One region of the Streptomyces sp. NPDC001100 genome, then DNA from elsewhere that is predicted to be linked to it. Evidence: predicted binding sites of a transcription regulator. Region 1 holds the regulator's gene; the other holds the start of a gene.
The links. The regulator HrcA, encoded in region 1, represses chaperone genes, less so after heat shock. The targets are predictions, from matches to a motif close to TTNGCACTCNGNNNNNCNGAGTGCNAA.
Positions count from the first base shown of each region.

Region 2: groES (co-chaperone GroES) is a predicted target of HrcA. The motif match lies at 2,262-2,288, and genes of this name have one in related genera.

Region 1 is NZ_JBSFKO010000003.1:305,906-310,758, reverse strand. Features, by position in the region: gene ACWDEW_RS05945 (DUF3097 domain-containing protein) at 1-708, opposite strand, end outside; gene ACWDEW_RS05940 (MBL fold metallo-hydrolase) at 740-1,462, opposite strand; gene hrcA (heat-inducible transcriptional repressor HrcA) at 1,644-2,660, shown strand; gene dnaJ (molecular chaperone DnaJ) at 2,661-3,797, shown strand; gene ACWDEW_RS05925 (nitronate monooxygenase) at 3,921-4,853, shown strand, end outside.
Region 2 is NZ_JBSFKO010000002.1:372,485-377,337, forward strand. Features, by position in the region: gene groL (chaperonin GroEL) at 68-1,693, opposite strand; gene groES (co-chaperone GroES) at 1,809-2,117, opposite strand; gene ACWDEW_RS03935 (hypothetical protein) at 2,489-2,911, opposite strand; gene ACWDEW_RS03940 (hypothetical protein) at 2,990-3,688, opposite strand; gene ACWDEW_RS03945 (polysaccharide deacetylase family protein) at 3,685-4,638, opposite strand; gene ACWDEW_RS03950 (class I SAM-dependent methyltransferase) at 4,741-4,853, shown strand, end outside.

The sequences.
Region 1 (4,853 bases):
CTGCCACACCGCACCGGTGTTTTCCGGCCAACCCAGCGCCCGGCACACCCCCGTCTTCCAGTCCTGCCCGTGCGGGACCCGGGGCCACGCGGCGATGCCCACGGAGGACGGTTTCACGGCCTCCCAGATGTCGATGTAGGGGTGGCCCACGACGAGCGCGTGCTCGCTGGTGACCGACTGGGCGATGCGCCACTCCTTGGTGCCCGGCACCAGGTGGTCGACCAGGATGCCGAGCCGCGCGTCCGGGCCCGGACCGAACTCCTCCACGATGGCCGGCAGGTCGTCGACGCCCTCCAGGTACTCGACCACCACCCCCTCGATGCGCAGGTCGTCGCCCCACACCCGCTCGACGAGCTCGGCGTCGTGCCGCCCCTCCACGTAGATCCGCCCGGCGCGGGCCACGCGCGCGCGTGCACCGGGGACGGCGACCGAACCGGATGCCGTACGGGTGGGCCGTAGCGGACTCGAAGGCGGCCTGACCAGGGTGACCACCCGGCCCTCCAGCAGGAAGCCCCTCGGCTCCATCGGGAACACCCGGTGCTTTCCGAAGCGGTCCTCCAGGGTGACCGTGCCGGCCTCGCAGCGGATCACCGCGCCGCAGAAACCGGTGCCCGGCTCCTCGACCACCAGGCCCGCCTCCGCGGGGACCTCGGGGACGGGCCTGGGCTTCTTCCACGGCGGGGTCAGGTCGGCGGAGTACTGGCGCATTCGGATGACGATAGGAGAAGGCCGGGAGGCGTCACCGCGACACGCCGAAACGCGTTGCCAACGCGTCCCGTTGGGCCCGCACGAACCCCGCGTCCACCACCGCTCCGTGACCGGGCACGTACAGCGCGTCCTCCCCGCCCAGGTCGAGCAGCCGGTCCAGCGCGGCCGGCCAGTGCCCCGGTACGGCGTCGGGGCCCGCCTGGGGTGCGCCGGACTCCTCGACCAGGTCGCCGCAGAACACGACCGGCGGGTCGCCCGGCACCATGAGCGCGAGATCGTGGGCGGTGTGTCCGCGAGTCGCCACCAGGTGGACGTCCGGGCCGCCGTCCATGTCGAGCACCGTGGGGCCCCACACGTATTCACGGGGGCACACGAGGATGTCCGCCGCGTTCTCCGCCGCCCGCGGGTCCAGACCGTTGCGCACCGCGTCGGCCCGTACCTCCTCACCACAGCCCTCGAACACCTCGCCCGGGCCCCCGGCCGCGAGAACCGTCGCCCCGGCAAAGACCGACGCCCCGAAGACATGGTCGAAATGGGCGTGGGTGAGCGCGAGATGGGTCACACGGCGCCCGGCGAGCGCCTGCGCCTGCATGCGCAACCGCGCGCCCTCCGCCACACTCGACCCGGCGTCGATCATGAGCGCCGAGCCGTCCCCGACGACCAGCCCCACCGTGCAGTCCCAGCCAGGCAGCCGGCACCGGCCCACCCCGGCGGCGAGCCGCTCCCACCCCGCCTCTTCCCAAGTCACCGTCATACGGCGACGCTAACGGTGACGGCACCCCACGGCGTGACATCGCAGGACCGGCCTTGCCCGGGGTGTACCTCACGGCCGTACACTGGCCGGGGAACGCTGGCACTCACGCGCACAGAGTGCCAGGAAAGGGCGGGCTCGCGACAAGCGGCGACAAAGGCGACCAGAACTGGAGGTGTGCGCGATGCTCAGCGAACGCAGGCTTCAGGTACTGCGCGCCATCGTCCAGGACTACGTCGGCACCGAGGAGCCGGTCGGGTCCAAGGCGCTCACCGAGCGGCACAGCCTCGGCGTCTCCCCGGCGACCGTGCGCAACGACATGGCGGCCCTGGAGGACGAGGGGTACATCGCCCAGCCGCACACCAGCGCCGGACGCATTCCCACGGACAAAGGCTACCGCCTGTTCGTCGACAAGCTCGCCGGCGTCAAGCCGATGACCGGCCCCGAGCGCAAGGCGATCCAGAACTTCCTCGACGGCGCGGTCGACCTCGACGACGTCGTCGGCCGTACGGTGCGGCTGCTCGCGCAGCTCACCCGGCAGGTCGCCGTCGTGCAGTACCCGTCGCTGACCCGCTCGACCGTGCGGCACGTGGAGCTGCTGTCGCTGGCCCCCGCGCGCGTGATGCTCGTGCTGATCACGGACACCGGGCGGGTCGAGCAGCGCATGGTGGACTGCCCGGCGCCGTTCGGGGAGTCCTCGCTCGCGGATCTACGCGCGCGGCTCAACAGCCGGATCGCCGGCCGCCGCTTCGCGGACGTGCCGCAGCTCGTGCAGGACCTGCCGGACGCCTTCGAGAACGAGGACCGCGGCACGGTCGCGACGGTGCTCTCCACCCTCCTGGAGACCCTCGTCGAAGAGACAGAGGAGCGGCTGATGATCGGCGGCACCGCCAATCTCACCCGCTTCGGACATGACTTTCCCCTCACCATCCGCCCCATCCTGGAAGCCCTGGAGGAGCAGGTCGTCCTCCTCAAGTTGCTTGGTGAGGCGGGGGATTCGGGCATGACCGTACGGATCGGTCACGAGAACGCCTACGAGGGACTCAACTCCACGTCGGTGGTGTCGGTCGGCTACGGTTCGGGCGGCGAGGCAGTCGCCAAGCTCGGCGTGGTCGGACCGACCCGCATGGATTACCCGGGAACGATGGGAGCGGTACGCGCAGTGGCACGGTACGTCGGACAGATCCTGGCGGAGTCCTAAGTGGCCACGGACTACTACGCCGTCCTCGGCGTGCGTCGCGACGCGTCGCAGGATGAGATCAAGAAGGCCTTCCGCCGGCTCGCGCGCGAGCTGCACCCGGACGTGAATCCGGATCCGAAGACCCAGGAGCGGTTCAAGGAGATCAACGCCGCTTACGAGGTGCTCTCGGACCCGCAGAAGAAGCAGGTCTACGACCTCGGCGGCGACCCCCTCTCGCAGGCGGGCGGCGGCGGAGCCGGCGGCTTCGGCGCGGGCGGCTTCGGGAACTTCTCGGACATCATGGACGCGTTCTTCGGCACGGCGTCGCAGCGCGGGCCGCGCTCGCGCACCCGCCGCGGCCAGGACGCCATGATCCGGCTGGAGATCGAGCTCGACGAGGCGGCCTTCGGCACCACGAAGGACATCCAGGTCGACACGGCCGTCGTCTGCAACACCTGCAACGGCGAGGGCGCCGCCCCCGGCACCTCCGCCCAGACATGCGACATGTGCCGCGGCCGTGGTGAGGTCTCGCAGGTGACCCGGTCCTTCCTGGGCCAGGTCATGACGTCCCGCCCCTGCCCCCAGTGCCAGGGCTTCGGCACCGTCGTGCCGACGCCGTGCCCGGAGTGCGCCGGAGACGGCCGCGTCCGCTCGCGGCGCACCCTGACGGTCAAGATCCCGGCCGGTGTGGACAACGGCACGCGGATCCAGCTCGCGGGCGAGGGCGAGGTCGGTCCCGGCGGCGGCCCCGCCGGTGACCTGTACGTCGAGATCCACGAGCTGCCGCACGCGATGTTCCAGCGCCGCGGCGACGACCTGCACTGCACGGTCACGCTCCCCATGACCGCCGCGTCCCTGGGCACGAAGGTGCCGTTGGAGACGCTGGACGGCATGGAGGAGGTCGACATCCGCCCGGGCACCCAGTCCGGCCAGTCGATCCCGCTGCACGGCAGGGGCATCACGCATCTGCGCGGCGGCGGCCGGGGCGACCTCATCGTGCACGTCGAGGTCACCACCCCGACCAAGCTCGACGTGGAGCAGGAACGTCTGCTCAGGGAGCTCGCGAAACTGCGCGGCGAGGAGCGCCCCATGGGGACGTTCCAGCCGGGGCAGCAGGGGCTGTTCTCGCGGTTGAAGGACGCGTTCAACGGTCGCTGAACCGGTCGTCGAATCGGTCGTCGAATGGGGCGTGGAACCGGTCTCCGCGCGGGCATGCATCTGTCCTATGCCTGCCGGAAGGCCGGATTCGGACTTGTTCGGAGGACGTGACAACATGCCGTCATGTCCTCCGCACTGACCGATCTTTTCCCGCATCCGATCGTGCAGGCCCCCATGGCGGGCGGTGTCTCCGTACCGCGCCTCGCGGCTGCCGTGTCCGAGGCCGGCGGGCTGGGGTTCCTCGCCGCCGGGTACAAGACCGCCGACGGTATGTACCAGGAGATCAAGCAGCTGCGGAGCCTGACGTCCCGCCCCTTCGGCGTGAACCTCTTCATGCCGCAGCCGGAGTACGCGGACAAGGCGGCGGTCGACGTCTACGCCCACCAGCTGGCCGGCGAGGCCGCCTGGTACGACACGGAACTCGGCGATCCGGACAGCGGCCGCGAGGACGGCTACGACGCGAAGCTGTCCGTGCTGCTCGACAACCCGGTGGCCTTCGCCTCCTTCCACTTCGGCGTCCCCACCCGTGAGGTGCTGGACTCGCTGCGCCGGGCCGGCACCTTCACCCTCGTCACCGCCACCACCGCCGAGGAGGCCCTCGCCGTGGAGCGGGCCGGCGCCGACGCGGTGATCGCGCAGGGCATCGAGGCCGGCGGCCACCAGGGCACCCACCGCGACCTCCCGGAGAGCGACGGCTCCGGCATAGGGCTGCTCTCCCTGGTCGCCCAGATCCGCGAGACGGTGAGCCTCCCGATCGTCGCCGCCGGCGGTCTGATGCGCGGCAGCCAGATCGCCGCCGCCCTCGCGGCGGGCGCGAGCGCGGCCCAGCTCGGCACGGCGTTCCTCGCCACCCCCGAGTCCGCGGCGAACGTCCTGCACAAGCAGGCACTCACCAACCCCCTTTTCACGCGTACCGAGTTGACCCGCGCGTTCTCCGGCCGCCCGGCCCGCGGCCTGGTCAACCGCTTCATGCGCGAGCACGGCCCGTACGCCCCCGCCGCCTACCCCGAGGTCCACCACCTCACCTCGCCGCTGCGCAAGCAGGCCGCCGCGGCC
Region 2 (4,853 bases), on a different contig from region 1:
AGGCCCGGCTCCCCCAGAGGGGTGCCGGGCCTTCGACGTACACGTACTACGGGTTCACCGACTCGCGTCAGTGGGAGTGGCCGTGGCTGTGACCACCGGCGGCCGGCTCCTCCTCTTCCTTCTTCTCGACGACCAGGGTCTCGGTCGTGAGGAGGAGGGAGGCGATGGAGGCGGCGTTCTCCAGGGCGGAGCGGGTGACCTTGACCGGGTCGATGACGCCGGCCTTGACCAGGTCGCCGTACTCGCCGGTCGCGGCGTTGAAGCCCTGGCCGGGCTCCAGGTCGGCGACCTTGGAGGTGATGACGTAGCCCTCCAGGCCGGCGTTCTCGGCGATCCAGCGCAGCGGCTCGACGACCGCGCGGCGCACGACCGCGACACCGGTGGCCTCGTCGCCGGTCTTGCCGAGGTTGCCCTCAAGGACCTTGGCGGCGTGGACCAGAGCGGAGCCACCACCGGAGACGATGCCCTCCTCGACCGCGGCGCGGGTCGCGGAGATGGCGTCCTCCAGACGGTGCTTCTTCTCCTTCAGCTCCACCTCGGTGGCGGCACCGACCTTGATCACGCACACGCCGCCGGCCAGCTTCGCGAGGCGCTCCTGGAGCTTCTCGCGGTCCCAGTCGGAGTCGGTGTTCTCGATCTCGGCCTTGATCTGGTTGACGCGGCCCGTGACCTCGGAGGAGTCACCGGCACCGTCGACGACGGTGGTGTCGTCCTTGGTGACCGTCACGCGACGGGCGGAGCCGAGCACGTCCAGGCCGACCTGGTCGAGCTTGAGGCCGACCTCCTCGGCGATGACCTGACCGCCGGTGAGGGTGGCGAGGTCGCCGAGCATCGCCTTGCGGCGGTCGCCGAAGCCGGGGGCCTTGACCGCGACCGCGTTGAACGTGCCGCGGATCTTGTTCACGACCAGGGTCGACAGGGCCTCGCCCTCGACGTCCTCGGCGATGATCAGCAGCGGCTTGGAGGCGTTGGCCTGGATGACCTTCTCCAGCAGCGGCAGCAGGTCCTGGATGGAGCTGATCTTGCCCTGGTGGATGAGGATGTACGGGTCCTCGAGGACCGCTTCCATCCGCTCCTGGTCCGTCACGAAGTACGGCGACAGGTAGCCCTTGTCGAAGGCCATGCCCTCGGTGAAGTCCAGCTCCAGACCGAAGGTGTTGGACTCCTCGACGGTGATGACACCGTCCTTGCCGACCTTGTCCATCGCCTCGGCGATGAGCTCGCCGACCTGGCTGTCCTGCGCGGACAGACCGGCGACGGCCGCGATGTCGGCCTTGTCGTCGATGGGCCGCGCGGTGGCGAGCAGCTCGTCGGAGACGGCCTTGACGGCGGCGTCGATGCCCTTCTTCAGGGCGGCCGGGGAGGCACCCGCGGCAACGTTGCGCAGGCCCTCGCGGACGAGCGCCTGGGCGAGCACGGTGGCGGTGGTGGTGCCGTCACCCGCGATGTCGTTGGTCTTGGTCGCCACCTCCTTCACCAGCTGGGCACCGAGGTTCTCGTACGGGTCGTCGAGCTCGACCTCGCGGGCGATGGTGACACCGTCGTTGGTGATGGTGGGGGCGCCGAACTTCTTGTCGATGACGACGTTGCGGCCCTTGGGGCCGATCGTCACCTTCACCGTGTCGGCAAGCTTGTTGACGCCGCGCTCAAGGGCGCGACGGGCGTCCTCGTCGAACTTCAGGATCTTCGCCATGGGAGCGGTTCAGCCCTCTCGGAAAACGTGGGTGAAACGAACGACGCCCCTGACGCCCGGCTTCATAAGGTCGCGGGGGCCAGGGGCGTAGCTCACATACTGAATGTGAAGCGAATTACTTCTCGATGATCGCGAGCACGTCGCGGGCCGAGAGGACGAGGTACTCCTCGCCGCTGTACTTCACTTCGGTGCCGCCGTACTTGCTGTACAGCACGATGTCGCCGGTCTTCACGTCGAGCGGAAGACGCTCGCCGTTCTCGAAGCGGCCCGGGCCCACGGCCAGGACGACGCCCTCCTGGGGCTTCTCCTTGGCCGTGTCCGGGATGACCAGGCCAGAGGCCGTGGTCTGCTCGGCGTCGAGCGGCTGGACCACAATGCGGTCCTCAAGCGGCTTGATGGCAACCTTGGAGCTGGTGGTCGTCACGATCCGACCTCCCCCTTCGGAGATCTCACGGGGTTAACTGTCTGAGGTGGCGACCAGGTGGATCCGTCGTCGCGGGTGCCGGACCTGCCCGTCGCTATTGGCACTCTCCAGGGGGGAGTGCCAGACCTGAGACTATGACTGCGATTAGCACTCGGTCAAGCGGAGTGCCAATGCCCGCGGCGCTTGGGCGGAATTTGGGTGACCGTCGGCTGTGGTTGCCGTCTCTGGGGGCTGCGCCCCCGGACCCCCGCTATCGGCCTGGACGGCCTCGTCCTCAAACGGCGGACGGGCTGATGGTGCCGACCGGTGCTGGAGTAGCGACCTGTGTTGGAGGGACGGCCGGCGCTGACGGATTTCCACAGCCGTTCCGGCTAATCCGCCGTACACCCCCAATAGCCGATCTCCGCCGGCTCGCCGTCGCGATAGAGGGTCGTGCATCGGCCGGCCCCACGGCCCGGGAAGGACGCGGCGCCGCCGCGGAGCGCCGCGATCCAGCGCTCGCGGGTGGGTCTGCCCTCCGGCGCCCAGTCGCGCACCTCGTCCTCGGTCAGGGGTCGCATCATGGCGACCTCGTCCCCGGACGCCGCGTCGACGAGGTCGTGGAAGTCGAGTACGGAGGAGGTGCCGCCGGTCAGGATGTACTCCGCCCAGCCCTCGTCCTCGCACAGATCGAGGATGTCCCGCCCCGGGAACCCGTGGTCGTCCTCGGCCAGTTTCTGTTCCTGTGCCTGCCGGAACGCCGACTCAAGGTCCTTCTGGTACGGCCCCGTCGAGGTCCACTGGTCGCCACCCATCGCAAGGCCCTTTCCCCTCACCGCTGTTCGTCGTGCGCGGCAGGTTATCCGGGGCCTCTGACACTCCCGCCCGGCGCGTCAGAGGTAGTCCTCCAGTCGGCCCACCGTCAGGCCCCGCTCCTGGATCCCCCGGAGCAGTCGGGCCGTCGTGTCGGTCGGGGTGATGCGGACGATGTCGCCGGGGGTGAGGCGGTGGGCGCCTCGGGCGTAGGTGAGGGTTCCGGTGGTCGTGGAGGCGCGCCAGAGGACCAGGGCGGAGATGCCGCAGTCGGCGGCGGCCCGGCGGGTGGTGGTGTCGTACGTGCCGTCGGGGGGCCGGAGCAGCCGGGGCCGGGGACGGGCCAAGTGGCCGCAGATCTCGGTGCGTTGGGTGGAGTAGGGCAGGCCGGTGAAGTGGGCGGGCCCCGGCGGTGTGCGGAACTCCGTTACGGGGAGGCGCAGTTCGCGGACCAGGTCGGTGAACCTCGGGTCCCGGCGGGTGCTCGCCTCGTGGTCGTAGGTCAGGAAGACGACCCTGTCGCGGGTGCGGACGTGGTCCACGACGGGCGGGAGGCCGGGGCCCGCCGAGCGGGCGGGGGGTCCGGGGGACGGTTTCGGGGCGGGGGCCAGGGGGGCCGTCAGACCCCAGTGGCGGTACGGCTGTTCGCGGGACGGGCCGTGCGGGTGGACGCGCTGGGCGGCCTTCTTGCCGAGCCGTTCGATGGGGTCGACGGACTGGGCGCAGCCGGTGAGGAGGGTGGCCGCCAGGGCGACGGCCACCGGTACCGGGACCCTCACAGGTAGTCCTCCAGGCGGGCCACCGCGTAGCCCTCGGCCGTGACCTTGCCGAGGAAGCGGCGCATGTCGTCGACCATGGTGCCCTTCCAGTCCGCGCGGCCCCGGAAGTGGGTCAGGACGATGTCCCCGGGGTGCAGGTCCCGGTCGTCCTCGCGGTACTCCCAGTGGTCGACGTAGACCTCCTCGTCCCAGATCGGGGCGTACTTGATGCCGCAGGACTTGGCGGCGACGAGGGTGTCGTGGTTGTAGTTCCCGTACGGCGGCCGGAAGACCGTCGGGGCCTTGCCGAACTGCTTCTTCATGATGTCCTGCATGCCGCAGATCTCACGCTTCTGCTCGGCGTAGGACAGACCGGGCAGGTACGGGTGCGTGAGGGTGTGGTTGTTGAGCGTGTGGCCCTCGGCCTGCATCTTCTTGAAGTAGCCGTAGTCGTCCTTGACCAGGTAGTTGCTGAGGAAGGCCGTGTACGGGATCTTCAGGTCGCTCATCATCCGCAGGAACGCGGGGTCCTTGTTCTCGCCGTCGTCGATGGTGAGGAAGACGATCTTCTGCCTGGTGGGGATCGTCGTGAAGACCGGCGGGAGGTTCAACTCCTCCTGGTCGTCCACCTCGAAGCCCTTGCGCGCGGTGATCTCCGGCTTGTGCGCGGGCGCCGGCGGCGCCTGGAGCGGCACCTTCGCCAGTCCCCAGCGCTTCGCGGCGGCGACCCGGGCTGCGTAGGCGGCGCGGAGCCTGGAGGCGTAGGAGTCGAGCGCGCGGGCCGGGGGCGCGTGCAGGGGCTGCGCGCCGTGCGCCACAGGGGCGGCTTTGCCGGCGCCGGGCTGGGTGCAGCCGGAGACGAGGGCGGCGAGCGCGAGGGCGGCGAGCGCGCCACGGACGCCCGCTCTCCGACGCCGAGTCGCCTGGTTTCCGTACGCCCGATTGATGTCATTTTGTACGACTACTCGCATGACGTCGGATCTTTTCAGGCCCCGGCCCCCGATCCCGTGCCGACACCGCCAACACACCGCCACCGGAGGCACACCGTCCACCGACTGGCCCACAATGACCCGGTGAACGACCCCCATGCCCCGGTGCACGACCCCGTACTCGCCTTCGCCGCCCTGCTCACCCCGGAGGGCCGGGCCCTCCTCGACGAGGTCCGCGGCACCGACCCGGCCAAGGA